DNA from 4 places in the Neorhizobium sp. T6_25 genome. Region 4 is predicted to be linked to each of the others. Evidence: riboswitches for the same ligand, from Rfam matches in the RefSeq annotation. Region 4 holds a riboswitch; each other region holds the start of a gene.

Evidence for each region. Region 4 has a riboswitch for thiamine pyrophosphate ahead of thiB (thiamine ABC transporter substrate binding subunit). Riboswitches for the same ligand answer to the same signal wherever they lie in the genome.
Region 1: linked by a shared signal. The riboswitch ahead of thiM (hydroxyethylthiazole kinase) and the one ahead of thiB (thiamine ABC transporter substrate binding subunit) in region 4 are both predicted to bind thiamine pyrophosphate.
Region 2: linked by a shared signal. The riboswitch ahead of thiC (phosphomethylpyrimidine synthase ThiC) and the one ahead of thiB (thiamine ABC transporter substrate binding subunit) in region 4 are both predicted to bind thiamine pyrophosphate.
Region 3: linked by a shared signal. The riboswitch ahead of C5L10_RS13515 (ABC transporter permease) and the one ahead of thiB (thiamine ABC transporter substrate binding subunit) in region 4 are both predicted to bind thiamine pyrophosphate.

What each region holds. Positions count from the first base shown of each region.
Region 1 covers NZ_PVBL01000039.1:29,111-36,263, reverse strand. The annotation lists gene C5L10_RS31465 (HlyD family secretion protein) at 1-136, shown strand, start outside; gene C5L10_RS31460 (hypothetical protein) at 213-440, opposite strand; gene C5L10_RS31455 (hypothetical protein) at 451-633, opposite strand; gene C5L10_RS31450 (alpha-glucosidase) at 780-2,474, shown strand; gene C5L10_RS35145 (hypothetical protein) at 2,761-2,883, opposite strand; gene C5L10_RS31435 (heavy metal translocating P-type ATPase) at 3,110-5,392, opposite strand; TPP riboswitch at 5,506-5,601, shown strand; gene thiM (hydroxyethylthiazole kinase) at 5,639-6,460, shown strand; gene thiE (thiamine phosphate synthase) at 6,457-7,095, shown strand; gene thiD (bifunctional hydroxymethylpyrimidine kinase/phosphomethylpyrimidine kinase) at 7,092-7,153, shown strand, end outside.
Region 2 covers NZ_PVBL01000010.1:190,568-197,720, forward strand. The annotation lists gene C5L10_RS16325 (glycoside hydrolase family 2 protein) at 1-1,469, opposite strand, end outside; gene C5L10_RS16330 (DUF1839 family protein) at 1,466-2,449, opposite strand; gene C5L10_RS16335 (amino acid--[acyl-carrier-protein] ligase) at 2,454-3,365, opposite strand; gene C5L10_RS16340 (acyl-CoA dehydrogenase family protein) at 3,415-4,596, opposite strand; gene C5L10_RS16345 (acyl carrier protein) at 4,598-4,849, opposite strand; TPP riboswitch at 5,029-5,160, shown strand; gene thiC (phosphomethylpyrimidine synthase ThiC) at 5,260-7,071, shown strand.
Region 3 covers NZ_PVBL01000008.1:183,285-190,437, reverse strand. The annotation lists gene C5L10_RS13530 (ABC transporter ATP-binding protein) at 1-110, shown strand, start outside; gene C5L10_RS13525 (PotD/PotF family extracellular solute-binding protein) at 133-1,182, shown strand; gene C5L10_RS13520 (ABC transporter permease subunit) at 1,179-2,867, shown strand; TPP riboswitch at 2,931-3,034, shown strand; gene C5L10_RS13515 (ABC transporter permease) at 3,170-3,952, shown strand; gene C5L10_RS13510 (ABC transporter substrate-binding protein) at 3,949-4,893, shown strand; gene C5L10_RS13505 (hypothetical protein) at 4,991-5,893, shown strand; gene nadA (quinolinate synthase NadA) at 5,962-6,933, shown strand; gene C5L10_RS13495 (L-aspartate oxidase) at 6,930-7,153, shown strand, end outside.
Region 4 covers NZ_PVBL01000012.1:48,967-56,119, forward strand. The annotation lists gene C5L10_RS17425 (thiamine diphosphokinase) at 1-261, shown strand, start outside; gene C5L10_RS17430 (ABC-F family ATP-binding cassette domain-containing protein) at 265-2,088, shown strand; gene C5L10_RS17435 (response regulator) at 2,248-2,697, shown strand; TPP riboswitch at 2,775-2,882, shown strand; gene thiB (thiamine ABC transporter substrate binding subunit) at 2,922-3,932, shown strand; gene thiP (thiamine/thiamine pyrophosphate ABC transporter permease ThiP) at 3,937-5,556, shown strand; gene C5L10_RS17450 (ATP-binding cassette domain-containing protein) at 5,549-6,256, shown strand; gene C5L10_RS17455 (MATE family efflux transporter) at 6,257-7,153, opposite strand, start outside.

The DNA of each region.
Region 1 (7,153 bases), on a different contig from region 4:
GGTCCGGATCGCTATCGAGCCGCAACAGAGGCTCACCGACAGGCTGGTCCCTGGCATGTCGGTGGTCGCAAGTGTGGACCTCGCGCAAGGGGACATGGCGCGCGGCGTGGCTCTTGCGGGCGGCAAGCTCGACTGACCGACGGCCAATCAAACTGGACACGCCCTCCCGGTGCTCCGGAAGGGCGTTTCTTCATCCGATCTGACGCGACGGATCAGTGCGCCGTGTTCACCTGCCCGCCCTTCTTCTTCGCATCGTGGGTGTGGTGGCTGTCGCGTTCGCCGCCGCCGCCCGAGACCCGGCTCTTGGAGCGCAGGTCGTCGTCGGCCGGTGGCTTCTTCACGTCGAGCGGCACACCCTTTTTCGCATCCGGGGCGTTTTCATGGGACGCGCCCGGCCCGCCCTGGCGGATGCTCGCGGGTGTCTTGTGCGATGTCGACATCATGAACTCCCTATCGGTCCTGCTGATAACCCTGGTGGGTGGTGTTGACCTTGGTATTGCCTTGCTGGCCCTGCTTGCCGGGATCATTCGCCGCCTGGAGCTTGCCGGGTTTGATATCGGACGCATGGGTCTGCTCGCCGGAGCCCTTGTGGCTCAGGTTTTCCGGGGGCGTCGGGGGAAGTTTGCTGCTCATGAAGGGTCTCCTTTTCTTGCGGTTTCCCACTGGTCTAACCCGCAGTGAGTCACGATGTTCCATCAGACGTGTTGTTGCCGCCGGGGTGAGGAACCCCCCGCCGCACTCTCGCGTTCGAACGGGTTAAAGAGGCAGGGAGGACTTCGATGAACGACTTTCAGGATCAGCTTGCCGCAGCGATCAAGCAGGCTGAATTGCCGATAGAAGGTAAATGGTGGCACACCGCCACCGTCTATCAGGTCTATCCGCGCAGTTTTTGCGATCTCAACGGTGACGGCGTCGGCGATATCCCCGGCATCACCTCCAAGCTCGACTATCTGAAATCCCTGGGTATCGACGTGATCTGGCTGTCGCCGATCTACAAGTCGCCGATGGACGACAACGGCTATGACATTTCCGATTTCCAGGACATCGCCCCGGAATTCGGCACGCTTGCCGATTTCGACAGGCTGGTATCGGAGGCCCGCAACCGGGGCATAGGCATCGTCCTCGATCTCGTCGTCAACCACACGTCGGACGAACATCCGTGGTTTCTCGAGAGCCGCAAGGGGCCGGGCAACCCGTTCCGCGATTTCTACGTCTGGCGCAAGCCGGCCGCAGACGGCGGGCCGCCGAACAGTCTCAAATCCTCCTTCGGCGGGCCGGCCTGGACGCTTGATCCCCTGAGCGGCGAATATTACCTGCATCTGTTCTCGACCCGCCAACCGGATCTCAACTGGGAAAACCCGGCCGTCCGGGCCGAGATCTACAAGATGATGAACTGGTGGCTGGAGCGCGGCATTGCCGGTTTCCGCATGGATGTCATCGATTATATCGGCAAGCAGGTAGACCAGGAAATCGTCCACGACGGTCCGCACCTGCACGACTACCTGCAGGAAATGAACCGCGAAACATTCGGCAATCGCGATATCCTGACCGTCGGCGAGACCTGGAGCGCGACACCCGGTTCGGCTCTCCTTTATTCCGGCCGCAACCGCCACGAACTGTCGATGGTCTTCCAGTTCGAGCACGTGACCCAGCAATGGGATGAGATATTCGGCAAATGGCGCTCGAAGCCGTTCGACCTGGTGAAGCTGAAATCGGTGCTTGGCAAGTGGCAATACGCGCTGTCGGACGACGGCTGGAATTCGCTGTTCTGGGGCAACCATGACCTGCCGCGCGCCGTCTCCAAATATGGGGATGCGACCGGTCATCCGGCAGAATCGGCCAAGATGCTGGCGACCGTGCTGCACCTGATGAAGGGCACGCCCTTCATCTACCAGGGCGAGGAGATCGGCATGACCAATGTGCCGTTCACGACGATCGAGCAGTATCGCGACATCGAGACGCTCAACATGCACCGGCTGCATATCGAAGCCGGCCTGTCGCCGGAGGAATTCATCAAGGGCGCCAATGAAAACGCCCGCGACAACGCCCGCACTCCGATGCAATGGAGCGCCGCGCCCTATGGCGGCTTTTCGACCGGCGTGCCGTGGATCGAGGTCAATCCCAATTATCCGACGATCAATGCCGAGCGCGAAATGACCGACGAAAGGTCGATCTGGAACCATTATCGCAAGCTGATCGCGCTCAGGAAACGCCACCCGGTGATCGTCTACGGGATTTATCAGAGCTGGCTCGACAGCCATCCGGACGTCTTCGTCTACTCGCGAACCCTCGACGGGGAGCGTTTGGTGGTGGTCGCCAATTTCAGGGCCCGTGAGGTGCCCGTCGAGCTGCCGGGCGAATTGAGGATACCAGGCGAGTGCCTGATCTCGAACTATGAACCGGTCGACCGGCTGGGTGAAAGCCTGATGCTGAAGCCCTACGAGGCTTTCGCGGTTTTGGCGCAGACGCTTTGAAAAACCGCGTCAATCATCCGTGGACCAGTCAGAGGGAAAATCCATGCCCCGCGGTAGAATACGCAGGATATTAACGCTATGGCGGCACTGCGCTCAAACCCTATGACGCGCAGGCCCGGATGGATATGGTTCCGGACCGTTCCGCGCTGGGGAAATGCCGCGAGGATCATGCAGGCCGCTTCAATTCGATCGATATAGTTTCCAGCGCGCTCGTGCCCGCCCTCTTGGGGCAATTCTCAGATAAATCCGCCGGAGGTCAGTGACGGCTGCCGGTCGAAACTCGACCTTATGAACCACGCTTGTCAGCTTTCGCTTGGCTGGCATGGAATTCGCGAAGTTCCGCGAATACTTTGGCTGCGGGAATACTGGGGCGCGGATCGTCCATGGCTTCCTGAACCTTCAGGCGCATGATTTCGTCCAGGGCTTCCCTTTTCCCGCTCGAGTGCCCGCAGGGCAGCGCGCACTGCCTCGCTGGCGGAGTCATAGTCCCCCGATTCCACCATGGCATCAAGAACTTGCTGCTGTTTACCGAGTGTCAGGGTGATGGATTTGTTGGTGCGCATGTCAGCCTATCCTTTTACGCTGCCCAATCTTGCAACACGACAGTGTCTTGCGCAACCTCCTGTCGGCGGGCGCTAGTTCCTCACCCGCAGCAGCCGCAACGCGTTGATCGTCACCAGCACCGTCGCGCCGGTATCCGCGAGGATCGCCGGCCACAATCCGGTGATGCCGATGATGGTGGTGACCAGGAAGACGGCCTTCAGGCCGATGGCGATGGTAATGTTCTGGTAGATGTTGCGCATCGTCCGTTTCGACAGTTCGATCATGGCGGCGATGTCGCCGACCCGACCGTGCAACGCTGCGGCATCGGCGGTTTCGAGCGCCACGTCCGTGCCGCCGCCCATCGCGATGCCGACATCAGCGGCAGCGAGCGCCGGCGCGTCGTTGATGCCGTCGCCGACCTTGCCGACCACGAAACCCTCGCTTTTCAGTTCGCCGACGATGCGGCTCTTGTCTTCCGGCATCAGTTCGGCACGCACCTCGATGCCGAGGTCCTTGCCGATCGCGGCTGCGGTGCGGGCATTGTCGCCGGTCAGCATCACGGTCCTGATGCCGGCATCGGTCAGCGCCTTCAGGCCGGCCCTGGCGTCGGGACGCGGTTCGTCGCGCATGGCGATGGCACCGGCCAGAACCCCGCCGACGATCAGCACCGAGACGGTCTTGCCTTCGTCGTTGAGGCCGGTGATCCGCCGGCCGTGCGCCATCGGCAGCGAAACCCGCTCGGCTGCGGCCTTCGGCGAACCCAAAAACACCTCCTGGTCTTCGACTATTGCCGTGATGCCCTTGCCGCCGAGCGCCCTGGCATCAGTTGCGGTCGGAATCTCGACCTCGTCATCGGCAGCCTTGGCAAGGATTGCGACGGCGAGCGGATGGCTGGAGCCGGTTTCGAGCGCTGCCGCAAAGCGCAGCACGTCCTCCGCATTGCGGCCGAACGCGATGACATCGGTCACCTGGGGCCTACCCGCCGTCAACGTACCGGTCTTGTCGAGCGCGACGGCGGTGATCTTGCCGAGGGTTTCCAGCACCGCGCCGCCCTTCATCAGCAGGCCGCGGCGGGCACCTGACGACAGCGATGCGGCAATCGCCGCCGGCGTCGAGATGACCAGCGCGCAGGGGCAACCGATCAGCAGGATCGCCAGGCCCTTGTAGACCCACTCGCTCCAGGACGCACCGGCAACGAGCGGCGGCAGGATGGCGACCAGTGCCGCAACGGCGACGACGCCCGGCGTGTAATACCGCGAAAACCGGTCGATGAAGCGTTCGGTGGGGGCCTTGCTTTCCTGCGCCTCCTCGACCAGCCGCACCACGCGGGCAATCGTATTGTCCTCGGCGGCGGCCGTCACGCGAACCCGCAAGGCGGCATCGCCGTTGATCGTGCCGGCAAACACCGTGTCGTCGATGCCCTTGGAGACCGGCGTGCTTTCGCCCGTCACCGGCGCTTCGTCGATCGCGCTTTCGCCGGCGATGATGACGCCGTCCGCGGAAATACGATCACCGGGACGCACGAGGATGGTCGCGCCGACGGCAAGGCTCTCGGCCGGCACTTCGCGGGTCTGGCCGTTTTCTTCGAGCAGCGCGTTCTTCGGCACCAGCGCGGTCAGGCTCTGGATGCTTTGGCGCGCCTTGACGGCCGCGACCCCTTCCAGTAGCTCGCCGATCAGGAAGAGGAAAACCACGGCGGCGGCCTCTTCCGATGCGTCGATGACAACAGCGCCGACGGCGGCGATCGTCATCAGCATCTCGATCGAAAACGGCGTGCCGGCGAGTGCTGCCGTGACGGCGCGGCGGGCAATCGGCACGAGGCCAATCAGCATCGCTGCGGTGAAGATGATTGTGTCATAGGTCGGCACCAGATGGCCGATCCCGTAAGCCGCCGCCAACGCAATGCCGACCACGATGGTCAGGCGGCCCTTCGCCGATTTCCACCACGGTCCGTCCATCGGCCCGTGATCGTGGCTGTGCAGGCCTTCGATTTCCGCCGTGCCGTGGTCGTGGTGGGAATGATCGTGCCCACCGTCATGGGCGTGATGGTGGTCATGCCTCTTGCCGATCTCCCCCCTTGGGGGGGAGATGCCCGGCAGGGCAGAGGGGGGGAACCCCTCGACACCGCGCCGCCGCGCATCCTCACCAGCCTTCTGACCCAGCGTCCTGAGCGAATACCCAAGCCCTACGACCTTCTTCTCGATCGCGCCCAGATCGCCGGTGCCGTCATGCTTCACAGTCATCGTGCCTGAAGCCACCGAAACGGACACGTCCTCGACGCCCGGCATGCGGCGCACCGCGGTGTCGATCTTCGTCGCGCAGCTGGCGCAATCCATGCCGCCAACCTTGTATCGTGCCTGCGTGGTGGTGCTCATCGTCTCATTCCCATTGGATCGAGCCCTGTCTCTACAACCTCTAGCGACTAGAGCTGCAAGACCCAAAATCAGAAAAATTTGCTGGCGAAGCGCATTATCTTTGCTGTAAGCCATGGTGAAGACAGGGGCGTCCGGCAAAGCCGGGCTGAGAAGCACCCTTAGAACCTGAACCAGATCATGCTGGCGGAGGGAGTCGTCAGGGCGTTGACACTGCGCCCCACGCCTGCCCCGCCGAACGAGGCAGATATGCAGACGATAATACCCCTTGGGACCCGTGCAGAGACCCCCGGCCAGCTGCTGACCGCGATGCGCGCCAAAAACCCGCTCGTCCAGAACATCACCAATTTCGTGGCGATGAATATCGCCGCCAACGTGGTGCTGGCGGCCGGCGCCTCGCCCGCCATGGTGCACACCAAGGAAGAAGCCGGGGAGTTCGCCCGCATCGCTGCGGGCCTGACGGTGAATATCGGCACCCTGTCGCCGGATTTCCTGGCCGGCATGAAGGCGGCGGCCGCCTCCGCCACGGAAGCTGGCAAGCCATGGGTGCTCGATCCCGTCGCCCATTACGCCACCGCCTATCGCCGCGCGGCACTTGCCGAGTTGATGGAACTGAGGCCCACGGTCATCCGCGGCAACGCCTCGGAAATCATTGCATTGGCCGGCAGCCAGTCGAGCGGCCATGGCGTCGACAGCGGCGACAGCGTTGCAGCGGCCGAAAGCTCGGCCATTGCCATCGCCCGGCAGCAGGCCTGCGTGGTGGCTGTTACCGGCGAGGTGGATTTCGTCACCGACGGCCGGCGTTCGGTCCGCATCCTCGGCGGCTCTGAGCTGATGCCGCGGGTGACTGCGCTCGGCTGCTCGCTCACCTGTCTGGTCGGCGCCTTTGCGGCAAGCACGGACGATCCCTTCGAGGCGACGGTCGCCGCACTCGCGATGTTCGCGGTCGCGGGCGAAGAAGCGGCCCTCACCGCCTCCGGTCCCGGCTTCTTTTCGCCGATCTTCCTCGACCGTCTCGCGGCGCTGACCGGCGAGACGCTCGATGCAAAGGCAAGGGTCGTCGCAGCATGACCAAAACCTTCGACCTTTCCGTCTATCTCGTCCTCGACCCCGATCTCTGCCGCGAGATCGGGATGGTCGAGACGACAAGGCTGGCGGTCGCCGGCGGCGTCACCATCGTCCAGCTGCGCGACAAGCAGGCGAATACGGCAAAGATGATCGAGACCGGCCGGGCGCTGAAGGCGGTGCTGGCAGGCACCGGCGTGCCCCTGATCATCAACGACGACGTGGAGGCAGCGATCGCGATCGGCGCGGAAGGTCTGCATGTCGGTCAGAGCGACATGGCGGCAGCGGGGGCGCGGCAGCGTGCCGGCCATGGCATGATCCTCGGCCTCTCGGTCGAAAACGAAGACCTGGCACGGCGGGTGGATCCTTCCATCGTCGATTATGTCGGCATCGGCCCGGTGTTTTCGACCAACACCAAGCCTGACCACAAGCAACCGATCGGTTTCCACGGGCTTGCGCGCATCGTCGCCATGGCGCCGGTTCCGGCAGTGGCGATCGGTGGCGTCAAGGCGGAACATGCCGGCCCGGCACTCGCCGCCGGCGCAAAGGGCATCGCGGTGGTGTCGGCCATCTGCGGCCAGCCCGATCCTGAAGCCGCCGCCCGCAGAATTGCCGCGGAAATCGAAAGAGCACGTATATGAGTATCAAAAACGTCCTGTCGGTCGCGGGTTCGGACCCTTCCGGCGGCGCCGGCATTCA
Region 2 (7,153 bases), on a different contig from region 4:
TGGGCGACACCGGCATTCGGGTAGAAAGGCAAGGCGCCGCCGGAGGGCGAATTTGCCACATATGCCAAGTCCGGCCGGCAATCGGCCGCCAAGGCGGGAAGGATTTCCTCGCAGAGCGGGCCTTTCCAGATGCGTTCCGGCAGGCCCAGCATGGCGCCCTGCTGATAGATTTCGCTGCCGCCGCAAAGGACCGCAAGCGACGGCGAGGCCTGCGTCGCCGCCAGGAACTGCCCGACTTCCGTTTTCACGTGAATCACGAAATCCGGATCGCCGGCAGGATAGTCGAAATTGGCAAGCATCAGATCCTGCCAGACCAGCAGGCCGAGCTCGTCGCACAGCGCGAAGAAATCCGGGCTTTCATAGGTGGCGATGCCGGGAATGCGGATCATGTTCATGCCCGCGTCTTTCGCGAGCCTGAGCCAGGGCTCGTAGGTGGCGCGATCGCCCGGCAGATTGACGATATCGGCGGAGGTCCAGACGGCGCCGCGGCAGAATATCTTCTCGCCGTTGACGATGACGGCGAAATCGTCGCCGTCCGTGCCGCGATCGACCTTCAGGCTGCGGAAGCCGGTCCGGACGAGCTGGAATTCTTCGCCATCGACCTTGAGCGCCACGTCGTAAAGCGCCGACGCGCCATGGGTATGCGGCCACCAGGGTTCTATTCCCGGCAGGCAAAGCTCAGCCGAATATCGGTCGCCGTCATTTGTAAAATGTGTCTCTCTGCCATTGCAGACGAGACGGAGATCGCGGGACGGTCCGTCAAAAGCAAAGCTGACCTTGAGAAGGCCTGCTCCGCTTTTATCAAGCTCGGCGGAGATGGCGAGCTCCCTCTTCTCCCCAGCGGGGAGAAGGTGGCCCGCAGGGCCGGATGAGGGGGGCGAAGTCACGCGGTAATCGGCGATGCGCATCACCGAAACCGGCCGCCAGGGTCCCACCGCATGAACCTCCGGACACCATCCCGGCATGAAGCCGAGTGCGGTCGTGCGGATCAGGCGGAGACCTTGGCTGTTCATCAGCCGCGGACGCCAGCGGGCACGAGGCCCGGCTTTTTCCAGATGCGGCTTCAAAGCTCGAAAGCAGATCGACAGGGTTTCGGTGCCGGTCAGTTCCACCGCGACATCGTGGCTTTCGAACATGCTTGTCGAGGACAGGATCAGCGTCTCGCCGAGAAACACCTCGGCCACAGTCGCAAGCCCGGCAAACCGCAGGATCGCCGGCCCGGGTGCTTCACCGGCAAGCCGGCAGCGATACCAGGCATCCCGGTCGATCAGCGGCTCGGGATGGTGTCGGTCGAAGCGGCCGGCAGCCTCCAGGGCGGCGGCGACCGTGCCCGGCACCATCGCCGGGAGGCATTCCAGGTCCGGAGGAAGATCGGACGGCAGGGAGTAGGCGCCAGGCTCCGTCAACGCCAAAGACCAGCCCTCGGCAAGAAGGCTGGTCCTTGATCCGATCGGGATAAGAAGGCTCACGCGGCCTCGCGGGCGTGGCTCAGCGTCGACGCCAGGTCCCCCATCAGCAGGTCCCAGGCGTCGGCGGCCGGATCGAGCGCTGTTGCCAGCGGTTCGAACTTCTTGCGGGTCAGGGCGCGGGCAAGCTGGAACTGGGTGGATTTTGCCACTTCCGAAATCCTCAGCGCCTGCCGTTCAGGCTGGGCGAACGCCTTGTGGTTCAGCCAGGCGAGATGGCTCGCCAGCAGCTCGAAATTGGCGCCGATCTGCCGCAGCGTGTTGAACGCGTATTTATGAAAGAAGCCGAAATCCCTCTCGGCGATCCGCTCCACCTGCGCCGGGAAGACTTTGCCGAACGCACGGATGGGATTGTCTTGCGGCCGCCGGGGAAAATGATGCCTGAGCAGCTTCCAGGCGGTTTCGCGAATTTCCCTCGCATCCGGATAGGCGGCGGGGAACTTGGCGAATTCGGTATAGGGCAGGAAGGGCAGCGCCGCCGGGCCGGCGTTCAACTGGAACAGGCCATCGAAATCTTCGCCGGAAAGGGTGAAGAAGCCGCCATTGTGGAAATAGTCGAGCTCGCGGCGTTCGAGGTCCAGCCGGTTGATCGCGACCGTCGTCTTGCCGTGTTCCTGGCGATAGGCGACGCCGCGCGTATCGGGCAGATAAAAGCTGTCGAGTTCGAGCAGCGTCAGCCGGCTGCGGCGGATTTGCTCCGTAACATGCCATTCCGGCCGGTCGAAGATCGCCAGTTCGGTTACGCGAATACCGAACAGGGTCTCGAGGTCTTCGAGCGGCACCTTGAAGAAAGTGAACTGGTCGCCCTCGAAATCCTGGGTCAGGGTGAAACCGAGTATGGCTTCCGGCGGCAGTCCCTGCGCCGAAAGCACCTCTATCCACAGATCGACGTAACAATTCGTCTCCGGCCACATGCGCTCGGCCGAATGCAGCGCATGTGTCCTGTAGTTCGCCGGATCGAGCGCCGGAAATACCGCCGTCATTGGATCAGCCCCAGAGCGTGGCGCGGACGGAGCCCGGCCACTCTTTTACGTCTAGACCGTGGGTGTGGAAGAGCGCAAGCGCGATGCGCTCGAGGCCGAAACCAACGCAGGCCGTGTGAGCGACGCTGCCATCCTCCAGGTTGAGGCCCCATTTCAGGCCGAAACTGTCCTGATGATAATTGAAGCTCATGCAGGCGGTGGGCTTGGCGACGGAGGTGATCGGGATCAGGAGTTCGAACTTCAGGTTCTGGTCGCGCTGGTTGTTGACCAGCATCTTGCCGGCGCGGCCGAAGAACGGGTCGTTGGCGATGTCGATCTCCACCTCGAGGCCGAGCGACTTCATCATCTCGACGCCGCGATCCATCCACAGCTGGCGGAAGTCGGTGACGTGGCTCTCCGTGCCCATGCAGACATATTCGCGCATGCGGAAAAGCTGCTGGCGGGCCGGATCCTTGGAGGGCTCATGGCGGAAGCAGTAGCTCTGCAGGTCGAACAGAGCGCCGCCGGCCGGCAGGCTGCCGCGCCGCGCAACGGTCGGATAGAGCGGATAGCAGGCCGCCGGCGTCAGCACGATGTCGGTCGCTTCCTGGCCCTTGGTCCAGTCCTCCTCGCCGACTTCCATGCATTTCAGCAGGCTCATATGGTCGAGTTCGTTGCCGCAGAACGAATGCACCGTGCCGGCGAGCTGCGGGAAGCTCTTCATATAGCCGCTGGTCTCGAAGAAGGCGCGGTTCATGCCCGGCGGGAAGCGCATCGCCTCGGCACCGTCGCCGCCGCCGACCTTGTCGATCAACCGCTCGAAGGCGGCGATAACGTCTTCGAACTGGCCGCTGCGGCCATACAGTCCGTCGACGCCCGTCTCGATCAGCAGGCCTGCATCAAACAGGCGGTCGAGAAATGAAACTTGCATATCCATGGCCTTACCTCATTCTTTTCAATGGTTTACATATGAAATGATCGGGGCGTCAGCCGAGCAGGCTGGTGTCCGGTTTCTGAACGAGCAGCATGGTCGACGTATTGCCGAGGATGCGGTCGTTGGAAATCATCAGCTGGGCGGAATGCGCGTCGCGCAGATGCCGGCCGAGACTGTAGGGCGTGCCGTTCTTGTAGCCCATGATGCCGCAGATGATCATCGCCTGGTTGATGATGGTCAGGATCGTCTCGGAGGAAGCCAGCTTGACGTTGTTCATGGCGATCGAAAACGCCATGGACGATAGCTGGTCGTGATCCACCTTGGCATCCGCGTAAATCCTGAGACCGGAGAGGATGCCGGCCTTGAGGAGCTGCAGCAGGTTCGAGGCTTCGGCGAGCCTCAGCGCGCCGGGCGGCTGGGTGCCGCCCGCCTTGCGGGCGGCGGCACGCACGAAAGCCTGGGCACGCAGTACCGCATCCGCGGCGATCCCGTACCAGACCGCGCTCCAGAGGAGATGCGAGGTGGCGAGCATCGATTGCGCGGCGATCTCGGCGAACGGCTTTGGAAAGATCTGGACGGACGGCGCCTCGCCCCTGAAGAGGAAACCGTCGGAGCAGGTGCCGCGCATGCCGAGCGTATCCCAGTCGACGGTCTTCTGCAGGGTATACTGGCCTTGCTTGAAGACGGTCATGACCTGGTCGGTCGGTGCGGCCTTCTCGTTGGAGCGCGAGGTGACCATGATCACATCGGCGTGGGCGCCGTAGGAAATCACCGTCGCATCCTTGGTCAGGCGGCAGACGTCGCCGTCGACCTCGATCGCGCAGATGGAGTTGCGCATATTGCCGCCGATGCCGCCCTCGGTCGTCGCGGAGGCGACGAGAAGCTGGCGGCCGGCAAGCTCGCGCATGAAGTCCCTATGCCATTCGCTGTCGCCACCGTGCTCCACGAGGCTCGAAACCTTGATCTGGTGCATGGCGAAAACCATGGCGCTTGCGGCGCAGGCCTGTCCCAGGATGGAGCAGACCTCGGCGATCTCGGTGATCGAAGCGCTCTCGCCGCCGAACGCGGCCGGGATCTGGATGCCGATCAGGCGCTCGGCCTTCATGGCATCGACCGCCTCGCGGGGGAAGCGGCCGTCATGGTCGACGCGGTCGGCAAATTCGGCCGCTACGGTTGCCACGCGGTGAGCGCGGGCGCTCAGGCTCATGTCGGCGGCAAAGGCGGGGAGGCTCATCTCAAGCGGCCTCGCGCGCTTTCAGGATATGCGAAACCGTCTGCTCGATCGCGGCTATGCTGGCGAAGGACTTGCGGTTCAAAAGGCTGTCGGGAAACTCGATGTCGAAAGCCTCTTCCAGGCCCAGCATCAATTGTACGGATGCAAATGAGGAGAGGCCGGCCGCATAAAGATCGGCGCCGTCTTCCAGCTCGGTCACCGCGACCGGAAGGCCGCCTATCCGTGTGAGTAATTCGCGAATGGTCTCGTTCATCTCGACATCTCCGGATCGTTCAAATTCTGCGTTCATCGCTGGGGATGTTACTACGCAGGAAAGCCTAAGATTCCAGCAATAAACGTCGTGAAGTTAGGGTTGCGGGATTCCGTAAAATCCGATCGATCGCCATCGGCATGGCCCGGCTTGACATGAACGGCCCGCGGGTTTCTGATGGCGCCATTCACCAGGGGGGTCCCGTCAAGGGGCTGAGATACTGCTGGTCGGACGGCTTTGGCCGGCCGAGGCGCAGTGACCCGTTGAACCTGATCCAGTTCATACTGGCGTAGGGACGGTGCGGGCGCTGCGGTAACAAGGGCGGGAAACCGTCCTTCGGATTCCGGGGTGTTTTTCCATCATTCCAACACTGGAACTGGGTCTCCAAACGTCAAACCTTGGAGCCTTGAGCCATGAATATTGCAACCACCAAGCTCACCCCGGTCGTCACCACCGGCCCGCTTCCCGCCTCCACGAAGGTCCTGAAAGCAGGAACGATCCACCCGGACATCCGCGTGCCGATGCGCCAGATCGCGTTGCATCCGACCTCCGGCGAGCCGCCGGTCACCGTCTACGATTCCTCCGGTCCCTATACCGCTGAAGGCGCCGCGATCAGCATCGATGCCGGCCTGCCGCGCCTGCGCGAAAGCTGGATTGTCGCCCGCGGCGATGTCGAAACCTATGAGGGCCGCATCGTCAGGCCGGAGGACAACGGCTTCGTGTACGGGAGCCATCTGACGCCGGAATTCCCGGTCCGCAACCAGCCCTTCAAGGCGAAAACGGGCCGGGCCGTCACCCAGCTCGCCTATGCGCGGGCCGGCATCATCACGCCGGAGATGGAATTCGTCGCCATCCGCGAGAACCTCGGCCGGCAGGCAGCCAGCGAGCCGCTCATCCGCGACGGCGAAAGTTTCGGCGCCCATGTGCCGGATTTCGTGACGCCCGAGTTCGTTCGGCGCGAAGTCGCGGAAGGCAGGGCAATCATTCCCGCCAATATCAACCATCCCGAATCCGAACCGATGATCATCGGCCGCAACTTCCTGGTGAAGATCAACGCCAATATCGGCAATTCGGCCGTCACCTCGTCGATGGCCGAGGAAGTCGAGAAGATGGTCTGGGCGATCCGCTGGGGCGCCGATACGGTCATGGACCTGTCGACCGGCCGCAACATCCACAATATCCGCGACTGGATCATCCGCAATTCGCCGGTGCCGATCGGCACCGTGCCGCTCTACCAGGCGCTCGAAAAGGTGAACGGCATTGCCGAGGACCTGACCTGGGAAGTCTATCGCGACACGCTGATCGAGCAGGCCGAGCAGGGTGTCGACTACTTCACCATCCATGCCGGCGTGCGGCTCGCCTATATCCCGCTCACCGTCAACCGCGTCACCGGCATCGTTTCCCGCGGCGGTTCGATCATGGCCAAGTGGTGTCTGCACCACCACAAGGAGAGTTTTCTCTACGAACATTTCGAGGAGATCTGCGACATCGCCCGGGCCTACGACGTGTCGTTCTCGCTCGGCGACGGTCTTCGCCCGGGTTCGATCGCCGATGCCAACGATGCGGCCCAGTTCGCGGAACTGGAGACCCTCGGGGAGCTGACGAAGATCGCCTGGGCGAAGGATTGCCAGGTGATGATCGAAGGCCCCGGCCATGTGCCGATGCACAAGATCAAGGCGAACATGGACAAGCAGCTCGCCGTCTGCGGCGAGGCGCCGTTCTATACGCTCGGGCCGCTGACCACCGATATCGCGCCGGGCTACGACCACATCACGTCGGGCATCGGGGCGGCGATGATCGGCTGGTTCGGCACCGCCATGCTCTGCTACGTGACGCCCAAGGAACATCTCGGCCTGCCGGACCGCAACGACGTCAAGGTGGGGGTCATCACCTACAAGATCGCCGCGCATGCGGCCGATCTCGCCAAGGGCCATCCCGCGGCCCAGGTGCGCGACGACGCGCTGTCGCGCGCCCGCTTCGAGTTCCGCTGGGAGGACCAGTTCAACCTCTCGCTCGATCCCGAAACGGCCCGCTCGATGCATGACGAGACCCTGCCGAAGGAGGCGCACAAGGTGGCGCATTTCTGCTCCATGTGCGGTCCGAAATTCTGCTCGATGCGAATTTCCCATGACATCCGCGCCGAAGCGCAGAAGGAGGGTCTGGAAGCCATGGCTGCGAAATACCGCGACGGCGGCGATCTTTACATGCCGGTCGAGAAGGGGTGAGCTGATACTATACCCTTCGATGTGGAGGCCAGTTCAATTCGCCGCTGCCCTACTGCCCAGCCAATATCCCCTCAAGAGCGGG
Region 3 (7,153 bases), on a different contig from region 4:
AATCCGCATGCGGCACGATCCGCCTGATCGTGCCTTCGGATATGCCGCCTCCGCCCCTCGGGACGCCGTGCAGCATCCAGACCCAGCCGGGTGGCGCCACATTCATCTGACCGAAAAAAGGGGAACCAAGACATGAACGTCTCGCGTCGTACATTCAACAAGCTCATCGCCGGTGCCGGTCTCGCCGCACCGTTCCACATCATCCGTCCCGCATCCGCGCAGGAGCCCAAGAAGGGCGACGAACTGGTCGTCGGCATCTGGGGCGGCGCGCAGGAAAAGATCGTCAGGGAACATGTCGAGAAGCCGCTCGTCGAGAAATACGGCTGCAAGATCAGCTACGTTCTCGGCGGTACCGGCGACCGCCGTGCCCGCGCCTATGCCGAGCGCGGCCGTCCGAGCTTCGACGTCCTCTACCTGAACATCTTCGAAAGCCGCCAGGCCGTGAAGGACGGCGTGACCCAGGCGCCGACGCCCGCCGTCAAGAACTTCGAGGCGCTCTATCCGAGTGCGCGAAAGGGCGGCTACGGCGTTGCCTTCAACCCCTGCACGATCGTCTACGACAAGACCAAGGCGTCGAAGCCGATCACCTCCTGGAAGGACATGTGGAACCCGGAATGGAAGGGCCGCATCGCCTGGCCGGATGGTCTGGGCGCCGAAGGCATTTCCGCGCTGATGATGGCCGCCCGCGTCTGGGGCGGAGACGAGAAGAACGCCGACATCGCCTTCGAAAAGGTCAAGGAACTGAAGCCGTTCGCAGCGATCCAGGGCAGCCAGGCGCAGCTCTTCGAGATGTTCGACCAGAAGCTCGCCGATCTTTCGGTCGAATTCGGCAGCTTCACCCAGTCTTATGTCGAAACGCGCAATCCCAATATAGCGATCGCCAAGCCAGTCGAGGGGCAGGCGCTTTCGATGAACGTCGCCTGCATCACCGAAGGCACGAAGAACCAGAAGCTCGCCGAGGAATGGATCAACCTGCACCTCTCCGAACCCTGCATGCTCGCCTACGCGCGCCAGATCTACTACTCGCCGACCGTCAGCAACATCACGGTCCCGGACGACATCAAGTCTAAGCTCGTGCTCGGCGATGCCGATGTCGCCAAGCTCGTCGACTTCGATTGGGACGTGATCAATGCCAGCCGGGCCAAATGGCAGGCGAAATACGATCGGGAGATCGCGGGATGAACCGTTGGATCGGACCGGCGCTTGCAGCGCCGGTCAGCCTTTGGCTGCTTCTGTCCTTCGCGGCGCCGATGTTCGTGGTACTCGTGCTCTCCCTGCACGAGTATCCCGATCCTTTCGGCCCGCTGTTCATAACGCCGTCGATCGCGCAGTTTCGGGATATCGTCTCGGACGGCTTCTATTTCGGCGTGGTCTCCGAAACCATCCTGCTCGGCCTCGGAGTGACCGTCATCACCGCGCTTCTCGGTTATCCGCTCGCTCACTGGCTGGCGCGGATGCCGGCAAAATACCGCGCGGCCGCGTTCGCCGTCATCCTCATTCCGCTGCTGACCAATGTCGTGGTGCGCTCGCTCGGCATCATTCTCCTGCTGGCACCCGAAGGGCTGATCAATTCGGTCACCGGCCTCATCGGAATTCCGCCGGCGAGATACATGCTGTTCACCCACGGCGCGGTCGCCGTCGCATTGGCGCAGGTCTTCCTGCCGTTCATGGTGCTGGCGCTCTACGACAACCTGCAGAACACTTCGCCGCGCGTTCATGAGGCGGCGCAGAGCCTTGGCGCTTCCCCCGCGGTCCGGTTCCTCACCGTCGACCTGCCGCTGTCGCTGCCCGGCCTTCGCTCCGGGGCCGTCATCGTTTTCCTGATGGCGACCACGGCCTACGTTTCCGCCTCGCTGCTCGGCGGAAAGAAGGTCTGGACCACCGGCATGCTGGTGCTGCAGGAGGCGATCAAGAACCTCAATGCGCCGCTTGCCGCAGCACTTGCGATCATCATGACCGTCACCGGTCTCGCGTTTGCGGCGCTCTGCGCCTACTCGCTCAATCGCCTGATGCCGTGGCTGAAGGGCAAGCCCAGCAATCCCTGGAGCATTCCGCGTTGGCTGGTGCCGATCATCAACATTTTCGGGCCGATCGTCTCGAAGCTGCTGCTCGCCACCTCGCTGCTGCTCCTGCTGCTGCCGTTGGTGCTCGTGTGCATCCAGAGTTTCAACGACGTGCCGCAGGCGACCGCATCCGGCTTCCGCGGCTTCACGCTGAAATGGTACGAAGCGGTGTTCTTCGCCGGAACCTATGCGGACGCCTTCTGGGTGTCGGTGAAGCTCGCCGTCACCTCGATGCTGGTGGCGCTTTCGCTCTCGCTGCCGGCAGCTTTCGCGCTCGCCCGTTATCCGTTCAAGGGCCGTTCTGCGCTTCTGACGTTCTGGTTGCTACCGATGTCGCTGCCGCATGTGGCGATCGGCGTCGGCATGCTCAGGCTGCTGCAGATCTACCTGATCATCCCGCCCTTCCTCGGCCTCGTGGCGATCCACGTGATCGTCATCCTGCCGTTTGCGATCACGCTTCTGACCACCTCGGTCATGGGGCTCGACCAGGCGCAGGAAGAGGCGGCGGCGAGCCTCGGGGCAAGCCCGGCGCGGCGGTTCTTCCTGATCATCATGCCGGGCCTGGCGCCGGGACTGTTTGCGGCCGGCATCGTCGGCTTCCTCCTGAGCTTCGGCGAGGTGACGGTGACGAGTTTCCTGACCACCGCCCGCCTGACGACGCTTCCGGTCCGCATCTACTCCGAATCGACCTTCAGCCTGGAGCCGACCGCGCATGCGATCTCCGCCGTGCTGATCGTCTTCACGGTCATTGCGCTGGTGCTGGTGGGCAGGGTGGTTCGCCTCGACAGGCTCTACGCACGCTGAATTGGAAACGGTAGCGGGCTGGCCGGCCCGCTTGACAGGCATACTGAAAACCGACAGTTATCGTCCTATTCCGAGGGGAGCATCTTGACGATGCTGAGATGGCGCTGAGCCGGACCCTTGAACCTGATCCGGGTCATGCCGGCGTAGGAACGGAAATAGGCGTCATCCGACGATACTTTCTCTTCTCCGCTTCACCTGGGTCTCCGTGATTGACTGATCTGGAGATCGACCGATGACATCCATTCTTCCCGTTGTCCCGAGAGGGTGTCCGGTCCCGGCGTGCAGGTTCGGCGCGTAGCATCATGCGCGCGTCCCATGCGGTCATCGGCCTCGTCCTGCTTGTCGCCCTCTGGCAAGCGGGCGTCTGGCTGTTTGCTCCGCCTCGCTACATTCTGCCGTCTCCGATTGCCGTCGCTTCCGCCTTCGGGCGGCAGCCGGGTTTCCTGCTGCAGAACAGCCTCGTCACGCTGACGGAAATCGCGCTGGGCCTCGCGATCGGCGCAGGCCTCGGCATCGCCACGGCCTTCGGCGTCGCCGCGTTGCCGCGGCTTGGTCGTCTCGTCTGGCCGATGGTGCTGATCCTGCAGGCCTTTCCCGTCTTCGTGCTGGCGCCGATCCTGGTTCTCTGGCTGGGTTTCGGCCTCGCCTCGAAAGTGGCGATGACGACGATCATCATCTTCTTTCCGGTCGCCTCCGCCTTTGCCGACGGTCTTCGCCGCACCGACCAGGAAATCCTCGACGCCGTCTCGCTGGAGGGCGCGAACCACTGGCAGACGCTGGTGTCGATGCGCGTGCCGCTGGCGATCCCGAGCCTGGTCTCAGGGCTCCGGGTTGCTGCCCCGCTTGCGCCGCTTGGGGCCGTGGTCGGCGAATGGGTGGGCGCGTCCGGCGGGCTCGGCTTCGTGATGGTCCAGGCCAATGCCCGCATGCAGACCGACACGGTGTTCGCGGCGATGACCATACTGGCAATCCTCACTCTTATTCTAAGGCTTCTTATCGACCGGCTGACCGCCGGGCTCGCCCCGTGGGCCAGCGAAGCCGACCCTTCATCTTCATCCGCATCAGGGAGTTCCGTCCGATCATGATCCGTATCCTCACTGCGTCCTTCATCGCGCTGGCCAGCCTTGCCACCCCGATCTCTGCGCAGGCCGCCGACAAGCTCAGCGTGCTGCTCGAATGGTTCGTCAATCCGGACCACGCACCGATGGTCATCGCCAAGCAGCGCGGGCTGTTTGCCGATGCCAATCTCGACGTCGAGCTTATCCCGCCGTCCGATGCCTCCGCGGTGCCGCGGCTGGTTTCGGCCGGCCAGGCGGATATCGGCATCCACTACCAGCCCAATCTCTATCTCGACCATGAGGCGGGCCTGCCGCTCGTGCGGTTCGGCACGCTGGTCGAGACGCCCTTGAACACGGTCACGGTTCTGGCGGACGGGCCGATCAAGAGCCTCAAGGACCTGAAGGGCAAGAAGGTCGGCTTTTCCGTCACCGGCTTCGAGGATGCGATGCTGAAGCGCATGCTGGCCTCCGAAGGGCTTTCGAACGCTGACGTGGAACTGATCAACGTCAATTTTTCGCTGTCACCGTCGCTGATCGGCGGCAAGGTGGATGCGACGCTCGGCGGGTTCCGCAATTTCGAGCTGACCCAGATGAAGATCGAGGGCCATCCGGGTCGCTCGTTTTTCCCGGAAGAGCACGGGGTTCCGGCCTATGACGAGCTGATCTTCGTCACCCGCCGCGATTCTGCCGCCGACAACCGGCTGCCGCGCTTTCTGCACGCCGTCGAGCAGGCTTCGATCTACATCACCAACCATCCGCAGGAGGCTTGGCAGCTGTTTGTCAAGGCCTATCCCAACCTCGACGATGAGTTGAACCGCACCGCGTTCTTCGACACGCTGCCGCGCTTTGCCAAGCGTCCGGCCGCACTCGACCAAGGCCGTTACCAGCGCTTCGCCGCCTTCATGCAGGAAATGGGACTGATCAAGACCGTGCCGCCGATCGGGGACCTCGCGGTCGAAATCAAGTAGGCCAAGCTGCTGATATTGTTTGATTTGAGCGCCGGGGTTCGCGTAACGTGATTTCCATGCCAGATAGGCATCGCACGTTACGTACCCCGGAGTTTGCTTGACCATCGGACTTGCCCATGCGGAACTGATCGCGGTTCTGTCCGCCGTCACCGGCGACGAGCCGCGCGTGATGACGGTTCGCTCCGGCGATGCGCTGCCATCCGGGCCCTTCGAGTTTGGGCACAGGAGCCTGCAGGCCGGGCTTCGCGAATGGGTGGGGGATCAGACGGGCCATCCGCTCGGTTATCTCGAACAGCTCTATACCTTCGCCGACCGCGACCGGACCCATGAGGATGCCGAGGGGCGGACGATCTCGATCAGTTATCTCGGCCTTGTCCGCGAGCAGGCCGCGCCCGGTGCCGGAAAACCCGGTTGGCATGGCTGGTACGAATATTTCCCCTGGGAAGACCATCGCGGGGGGAGGCCAGAGATTCTGGCCGCCATCACCGGCCGCCTGCAGGATTGGGTTGCGGCGGAAACTGCGCGGCGCGAACACCGCCGGCGCCGCGTCGATTTTGCCTTCGGCCTCGACGGCGCCGCCTGGAACGAGGATCTCGGCCTGCAGCGTTACGAACTGATGTACGAGGCGGGGCTCGTTGCCGAGGCGGGCTGCTCGCCGGCCAAAAGTTTCGGGCGTTCGATGTTTGCCGACCACCGCCGCATCCTGGCGACCGGGATCGCGCGGCTGCGCGCCAAGATCAAGTACCGCCCGGTGGTCTTCGAATTGATGCCGGAGAGTTTTACGCTGTCGCAGTTGCAGCGCACCGTCGAGGCACTGGCTGGCCTGACGCTGCACAAGCCGAATTTCCGCCGGCTGATCGACCAGCAGGAGCTGATCGAGGAAACCGGCGAGGCGACCAGCGAAACCGGCGGGAGACCGGCCAAGCTTTTCCGCTACCGCCATGCGGTCCTCGAAGAGCGCGCGCTTTCCGGTTCGAAACTTCCGCTTTCACGTAATTGACATAAACTCTAAACGAGAATATGTCTCTGCGCCGGATATACTCACTTCGAGTATAAAAGGAGCAGCTGATGAATTCTCCGCTTTCGGTTTCCCAGCTTTACGATCGTGTCAGCCGTGTCATCCCCAAGGCCGAGTGGATGAGCTACGAGGCGGATGTCGCAGCGATCCTTGAGTTGAAGCGCACTCGCAACGCCGTCATCCTCGCTCACAATTACCAAACGCCGGAAATCTTCCATGGCGTCGCGGATATCGTCGGTGACAGTCTGGCGCTCGCCCGCAAGGCGATCGAGGTGGATGCGGATGTCATCGTGCTCGCCGGCGTGCATTTCATGGCGGAGACGGCAAAGCTGCTCAACCCCGGAAAGACCGTGCTGATCCCTGACATGGAGGCGGGCTGTTCGCTGGCGGATTCGATCACGCCCGAGGACATCGCGCTGCTGCGGCAGGCGCATCCGGGCGTGCCGATCATCACCTACGTGAACACTTCGGCGGCGGTGAAGGCGGCATCCGATATTTGCTGCACCTCCGGCAATGCCAAGCAGGTGGTGGAATCGCTCGGCGTTCCGAAAGTGCTGATGATCCCGGACGAATACCTGGCGCAGAACGTGGCGCGGGAAACCAATGTCGAGATCATCGCCTGGCACGGCCATTGCGAGGTGCACGAGCTGTTCAATGCGCAGGACGTCCGCGATCTGCGCGAGGCGCATCCGGGCGTCGTGGTACTGGCGCATCCGGAATGCCCGCCGGAGGTGGTGGCCGAGGCCGATTTTGCCGGTTCGACTGCCGTCATGTCCGATTATGTCGGCCAAAAGAAGCCGGCTCGCGTCGTGCTTCTGACGGAGTGCTCGATGAGTGACAATGTCGCCGTGCATCATCCGGATGTGGAATTCGTGCGGCCCTGCAATCTCTGCCCGCACATGAAGCGCATCACGCTGTCCAACATCCGCAAGGCGCTGGAGGAAAACCGGCACGAGGTGACTGTCGATCCGTCGATCGCGGTTGCCGCCCGCCGCGCGGTCGAGAGGATGCTCGCCATATGACCGAGATCCTCGACCATCTCGCCGGCCGTGTCGCGATCGTCGGCAGCGGTCTGGCGGGGCTGGTGACGGCGTTGACCTTGGCGCCGCAGCCCGTCGTGCTGATCACCCGCGCCGCCCTGGGTGCGGAAACGTCGAGTGCCTGGGCGCAGGGCGGCATTGCCGCAAGCTTGGGCGCTGACGACAGCGCGGACCTGCATCTGGCGGATACGCTTGCCGCCGG
Region 4 (7,153 bases):
TCGGGCGACGAGGAGGCCGTGCCGCTGCTGCCGGGCATAAGGACACTGGACCTGCCCAAGGGTTCGCTGTTTTCGGTCATCGGCTTTTCCGACCTGGAGGGGCTCGATATCATCGGCGCACGTTATCCGCTCGACAACTTCTCACTCCCCTTCGGCTCCTCGCGCACCGTCTCGAACGTTGCAGAAGGCCGGGTGGAATTCCATTTGAGGAAAGGCAAGGCGATGATCCTCGCCCGCCCCCACGACTTTACAGGAGCCTGACTGTTGGCGCCCCCAATTCTGAAACTTGACGATATTTTCCTGAGCTTCGGCGGCGCGCCGCTTCTCGCCGGCGCCGGCATGCAGGTGGAGCCGGGCGACCGCATCTGCCTCGTCGGCCGCAACGGTTCCGGCAAATCGACGCTGATGAAGATCGCCGCCGGCATGGTCGAGCCCCAGTCGGGCGAGGTGTTCCGCCATCCGTCCTCGACCATCCGCTATCTCGAACAGGCGCCGGATTTCGCCGATTATTCGACGGTACAGGCCTATGCCGAAGCAGGCCTCGGCCCGGGCGACGATCCCTATCGCGTCACCTATCTGCTCGAACATCTGGGCCTCACCGGCCAGGAACACCCGAACACGCTCTCCGGCGGAGAATCCCGACGCGCAGCACTTGCCCGCGTCATGGCGCCCGAACCGGACATCCTGATGCTCGACGAGCCGACCAACCATCTCGACCTGCCGACCATCGAATGGCTGGAAGAGGAGCTGCGCAAGACGAGAAGCGCGCTCGTGGTGATCTCGCACGACAGGCGCTTCCTCGAAAAGGTCTCGAATGCCACCGTCTGGCTCGATCGCGGCACGTCGCGACGCCTCAACCGCGGTTTCGGCGAGTTCGAAGCGTGGCGCGACGAGGTGCTGGAGGCGGAAGAGCTGGAACAGCACAAGCTCGGCAAGGCGATCGAGCGCGAGGAGCACTGGCTGCGCTACGGCGTGACGGCGCGCCGCAAGCGCAACATGCGCCGCCTCGGCGAGCTGCAGACGATGCGCGGCAATTACCGCGGCCACAAGGGACCGCAGGGCACGGTGCAGGCGAGCGTCAGCGAAGGCCGTGAATCCGGCAAGCTGGTCATCGAGGCCGAAAACATCACCAAGAGCTACGACGAGCGGATCATCGTCGCGCCGTTCTCGATCCGCGTGCATCGCGGCGACTGCATCGGTCTCGTCGGCCCGAACGGTGCCGGCAAGACCACGCTTCTGAAGATGCTGACCGGCCAGCTGGCGCCCGACACCGGCACCGTCAAGCTCGGCACCAACCTGGAAATCGCCACGCTCGACCAGAAGCGCGAGGACCTGGACCCCGAGGACACGCTGTCCCACTATCTGACGGATGGACGCGGCGAAACGCTGCTGGTCAACGGCGAACAGCGGCATGTCGCAGGCTACATGAAGGATTTCCTGTTCCAGCCGGAGCAGATCAGGACACCGATCAAGAACCTGTCCGGCGGCGAGCGCGCCCGGCTGATGCTCGCCCGCATCATGGCCCGGCCGTCCAACCTCCTGATATTGGACGAACCGACCAACGACCTCGACATCGAGACGCTGGACCTGCTGCAGGAAATCGTCGCCGGCTATACCGGCACCGTCATCCTCGTCAGCCACGACCGCGATTTTCTCGACCGCACCGTGACCTCGACCATCGCCCCCGCCAACCCGGATGCACCGGACGGCCGCTGGATCGAATATGCCGGCGGCTACACGGATATGCTGGCACAGCGCAAGGGCGCGCTGGAGGAACGGCGCCGCACGGAAAAAGCCGACAGGGCAAAAACCGACGCTGCGGCACCGGTTTCCGGCACCCCCAAGGGCAAAGGCAAGCTTTCCTTCAAGCAGAAATTCGCGCTCGAGAACCTGCCGAAGGAAATGGCCAAAGCCGAAGCCGAGATCGCCGCCCGCGAGAAGAAAATGGCCGACCCCAACCTCTTCACCAAGGATCCCGCCGCCTTCAACAATCTGGCCGCGGAGATGGAAAAGCTGCGCCAAAGCATCAGCAAAATGGAAGAAGAATGGCTGGAACTCGAAATGCTGCGTGAGGAAATCGAAGGCTAATTTGCGATTTGTTAAGCTTAACAAATAGTTAGCTGAAAAAATATTTGTCGCGGAGCGGAACATATGAGGTCCAGGGGCGTTCTGGGTGTGAGTAGTGGTCGAAATGTCCCGGGGACGCATCGGCCTGCCAGGAACCGATCAACCGAATGGGGACATCCAATGCTGACAAATGTTACGCGTCGTCGGCTGGCCACTGAGGCGATGAATCAGAGAGTTATGATTGTCGAAGACGAGTTTCTGATCGCGCTCGATGTTGCCGAGACGATCGAAGCCATGGGCCTGAAAGTCGCCGGTTTTGCCAATGCCCGCAAACACGCCTTGGCGCTCGCCGCCTATGCCGATATCGCGCTGGTCGACGTCAATCTTTCGGACGGCCGGACCGGTCCGGAGATCGGCCGGGAGCTTGCGGAGCAATACGGCATCACCGTGGTCTTCATGACGGGTAATCCGGACGATGTGGAAGCCGGCGTCAAGGGCTCGCTCGGCGTTCTCACCAAACCGGTCATGCCCGATGTGGTCGAGAAGACGATCGACTACGCCGTTGCCAACCGACTCGGCGGCATGGCGATCGTTCCGCGTGAACTGAAAGTGTTTCCGCAGAACCACTGAGCAATGAACCACCGAGCCAACGTTGCTCCTGCCGAATGCGCCTCTTGCCAGCCATTCGCCTCACCGCTAAATCTGATCTCGCTCTAACGGGGTGCCGCGTGTTTTCACGCGGCTGAGAGGCCTTTGGCCAACCCGCGGAACCTGATCCGGTTAACACCGGCGGAGGGATTAGACGGCTCTTCATCAGCGCCTATTCCCCTTGTTAACAAAAAGAGGAGACGCCGATGCGCAGCACCATTCTTTCGATATTCGCGGCCGCTGCCGCCCTTTCCCTTTCCGGGCCGGCCGAAGCGCAGGAAAAGACGCTGACCGTCTACACCTATGAGAGTTTCATTTCGGACTGGGGACCGGGTCCCAAGGTGAAAGAGGCGTTCGAAAAGACCTGCGCCTGCAAACTCAATTTCGTCGGCGTGGCGGATGGCGTGGCGCTTCTCACGCGGCTGAAGCTGGAAGGCAAAGGCACCGACGCCGATGTGGCGCTCGGCCTCGATACCAACCTGATCTCCGAGGCGAAGGCGACCGGCCTGTTCGAGCCGCACGGGCTCGACGCTTCGGCGGCCAAGGTCCCCGGCAATTACAGCGACGACACTTTCATCCCTTACGACTACGGCCATTTCGCCGTTGTCTATGACACCCAGGCGATGAAGAACCCGCCGAAAAGCCTGAAGGAACTGGTGGAAGGCGACCCGGCGCAGAAGATCGCCATCGAGGATCCGCGCACCTCGACACCGGGCCTCGGCCTGCTGCTCTGGGTGAAATCGGTCTATGGCGACCAGGCACCGGAGGCCTGGGCCAAGCTCAGGAAACGTGTGCTGACCGTCACGCCCGGCTGGTCGGAGGCCTATGGCCTGTTCACCAAGGGCGAAGTGCCGATGGTATTTTCCTACACGACCTCGCCCGCCTATCACATGGTCGAGGAGAAGACGGAGCGCTACCAGGCTGCCTCCTTCTCCGAAGGCCATTACATCCAGATCGAAGTTGCCGGCATGCTGAAGGGGGCGAAGGAAAAGGACCTGGCGAAACAGTTCCTGAAATTCATGGTCTCGCCGGCCTTCCAGGACGTCATCCCGACCACCAACTGGATGATGCCGGCCGCCAAGACCTCCCAGCCACTCCCCAACGCATTCAACAACCTGGTGCAGCCGGCCAATACCTTCCTGATGGGATCGGACCAGGTGGCCAAGAACCGGCAGGCCTGGATCGACGAATGGCTGACCGCCATGAGCATGAACTGATCCCATGCAGACGCGGGCGGAGCGGAGACGCGGGATAGGCTGGGGGCTGCTGAGCCTTGGCGGAATCGCCTTCTTCGTCGGCATCGCAGTCGCCGCGCTTCTCTCCTGGGACGCCGGCAACACCCAAAGCCGGCTGTTCACCGCCTATACCTGGCTAATTCTGCGGTTCACCCTGCTGCAGGCGGTTCTTTCGACGCTGCTGTCGGTCGCCTTCGCGCTTCCCGTCGCACTCGCGCTTGCACGCCGCCCCCGCTTTCCGGGCCGTGTGTGGGTCATTCGGCTGATGGCCTTGCCGATGGGCCTGCCGGTGCTGATCGGCGCGCTCGGCCTGATCGGCATCTGGGGGCGGCAGGGGGTAATGAACAGCCTGCTATTGAAGCTTGGCCTCGAACAGCCGGTCAGCATTTATGGGCTTTCCGGCATATTACTGGCACATGTGTTCTTCAACCTGCCGCTCGCCGCGAGACTGCTGCTTGCGGCGCTGGAGCGCCTGCCGGCGGAATATTGGCTGCTCTCCTCCAGCCTCGGGATGAAGCCCTTCTCCGTTTTCCGTTTCATCGAGTGGCCTGCGGCCCGCCGCGTCATTCCCGGCATTGCCGGCCTGATCTTCATGCTGTGCGCCACGAGTTTCACGCTCGTCCTAGTGCTCGGCGGCGGGCCGGCCGCGACCACGCTCGAGGTGGCGATCTACCAGTCGCTGCGTTTCGATTTCGATCCGCCCCGCGCCATAGCGCTGTCGCTGCTGCAGATCGGCATGACGGCGCTGATCCTGATCGCGATTTCGCTGCTTCCAGCCCCTGACGACGCTGGCGTCACGGCCGGTCGGGCGACCCGCCGGTTCGATGGCCGAACGTTGCCCGCGCGGCTTTGGGATGTACTGGCGATCCTGCTTGCCACGATATTCCTGATCCTGCCGCTCGCCTCGATCGTCGGCGCGGGCGTCCAGGCCAATCTCTGGAACCTCGCCAACAGCCCTGCATTCCTGCGCGCCGCCTGGACCAGTTTTACGATCGCGCTTTCCGCCGGTCTGCTGGCCGTGCTGATCTCCTTGGCTATCATTGCCGGGCGCGGCGCAATTGCAGACATGAAGAGGCACGGCGGAACCGCCAGGGCGTTTTCCGTGTCCTTGGGTGGAATGTCCTCGCTGGTACTGCTCGTTCCGCCGGTCGTGCTGGGGACGGGCTGGTTCCTGATGCTGCGGCCGTTCGGCGATGTCGCTCGCTTCGCCCCGGCGCTGGTGGCGATCATCAACATGTTGATGGCGCTGCCCTTCGTGATGCGCGTCCTCGCGCCGGCCGTCGAAACCCACCGCAAGCGGACAGACAGGCTGTCGGCAAGCCTCGGCCTGTCCGGCTTTTCACGGGCATGGAGGATCGATCTGCCGGTTCTGGCAAGGCCGCTGCTGACGGCGCTGTCCTTCGCCATGGCGCTGTCGCTGGGCGATCTCGGCGCGGTGGCGCTGTTCGGCTCCAGCGATCTCACCACCGTTCCCTGGCTTGTCTATAGCCGGCTATCCAGCTATCGAACCAATGACGCGGACGGGCTGGCGCTCATCCTCGGCATCATCTGCCTGGCGCTGACGATGGTCGGCACCGCCGGCCGGAGGGAACCGAGCCATGGCTGACGGCATCGCGCTGAACAAGGTCGAACTGAAGCTCGGCACGAAGGAATTCCGCTTCGACTGTGCTTTGCCAGCCGGCGCCGTGACGGCGATTACCGGCCCGTCCGGCTCCGGCAAATCGACCTTCCTCAACCTCGTTGCCGGCTTCGAGACGCCGGACCGTGGCCATATCCTGATCGCGGGCGGGGACGTCACGGGAAAACACCCCTCCGAGCGTCCCGTATCGCTGGTCTTTCAAGACAACAATCTCTTCGCCCATCTGGACCTCGCCACCAATATCGGCCTGGGCATCAGCCCATCGCTCAGACTTTCCGGTAGTGACCGGACGGCGATCTCGCAGGCGCTGGAGCGCGTCGGGCTGGGTGGTTTTGAGAAGCGGATGCCGGGGACGCTTTCCGGCGGCGAAAGGCAGCGGGCCGCCTTCGCACGGGCTCTGGTGCGCAAGAAACCGGTTCTGCTGATGGACGAGCCGTTCGCGGCGCTCGACCCCGGGCTCAGGCTTTCGATGGCCAGCCTGCTCGTCGATCTGCATCGCGAGACCGGCAATACGGTGCTGATCGTCACCCACGATCCGGATGAGGTCGGCCGATTGGCCGACCATGCGATCTTCATCGACCACGGCCAGATCCTGCTTCAGGCGCCGGCCGAGGAATTCCTCGCCCGGCGCGATATTCCGGCACTCGCCGGATTTCTTTCCGGCTGATCAGGCAGCCTTTCCGCGGAACCAGACACCGGAGCGGATGGCGAGGAACAGGATCCCACCATAGGCTACCAGCCCGGCCGCCAGCGCAAAGAACAGACCGTTGAGCGATCCGGTAAATTCCAGCGCCAGCCAGCCCCCGAGACCTGCAATGGCGAGTCTCAGAAAACCACAGGCAAGCGGCCAGAGTAGCTGGCCCGCGCCTTGAGAGGCGAAATAGAGCGCCAGACCGCCGCCGAAGAAACCATAAACCGGCCCGACGATATGCAGATAGGCGACTCCCGCATCGATCGCTTCATGCTCCTCGCTGAACAGCGAAATCCACGCGACGGGGAAGATCGCCGCGATCAGGCCGATCACTTCGGTGATGACGAAGGCAATGGCGGCACCGGTGAAGGCGATGCGCATCGCCCGATCCTTCTGGCCGGCGCCCATGTTGGTGCCAACAAGCGCCACCATCGGCGCGCCGATGCCGAAGATCACCGGGATCAGCAGATATTCGAGCCTCGCGCCGGTACCGAAACCGGCGACGGCAGAGACACCGGCCTTGGTCGCCACCAGAGCCGTGGCAATGCCGATGGTCACATTGGTGAGAACGGAATTGATCGCCGCGGCAGCGCCGAGGCGGACGATATCGCGAAACATCGCCCAGCGAAGCGGGCCGACGCCGAAGCGAACGAGATTGCGGCCGGAGAGGATGTACCAGGCAAGCACCGCGGTGCCGCCGAAACTGTAGAGCACCAGTGCCAGACCGCCACCGGCAATGCCGAGCCCCTGGAACGGGCCGAAGCCGAAGATGAGAAGCGGCGATACCGGCACGAGGAGTGCAGCACCGACGCAGGTAACCAGCGCGGGGAACAGCATGTTGCCCGTGCCGCGCACGACGCTCGCCAGGCCGTT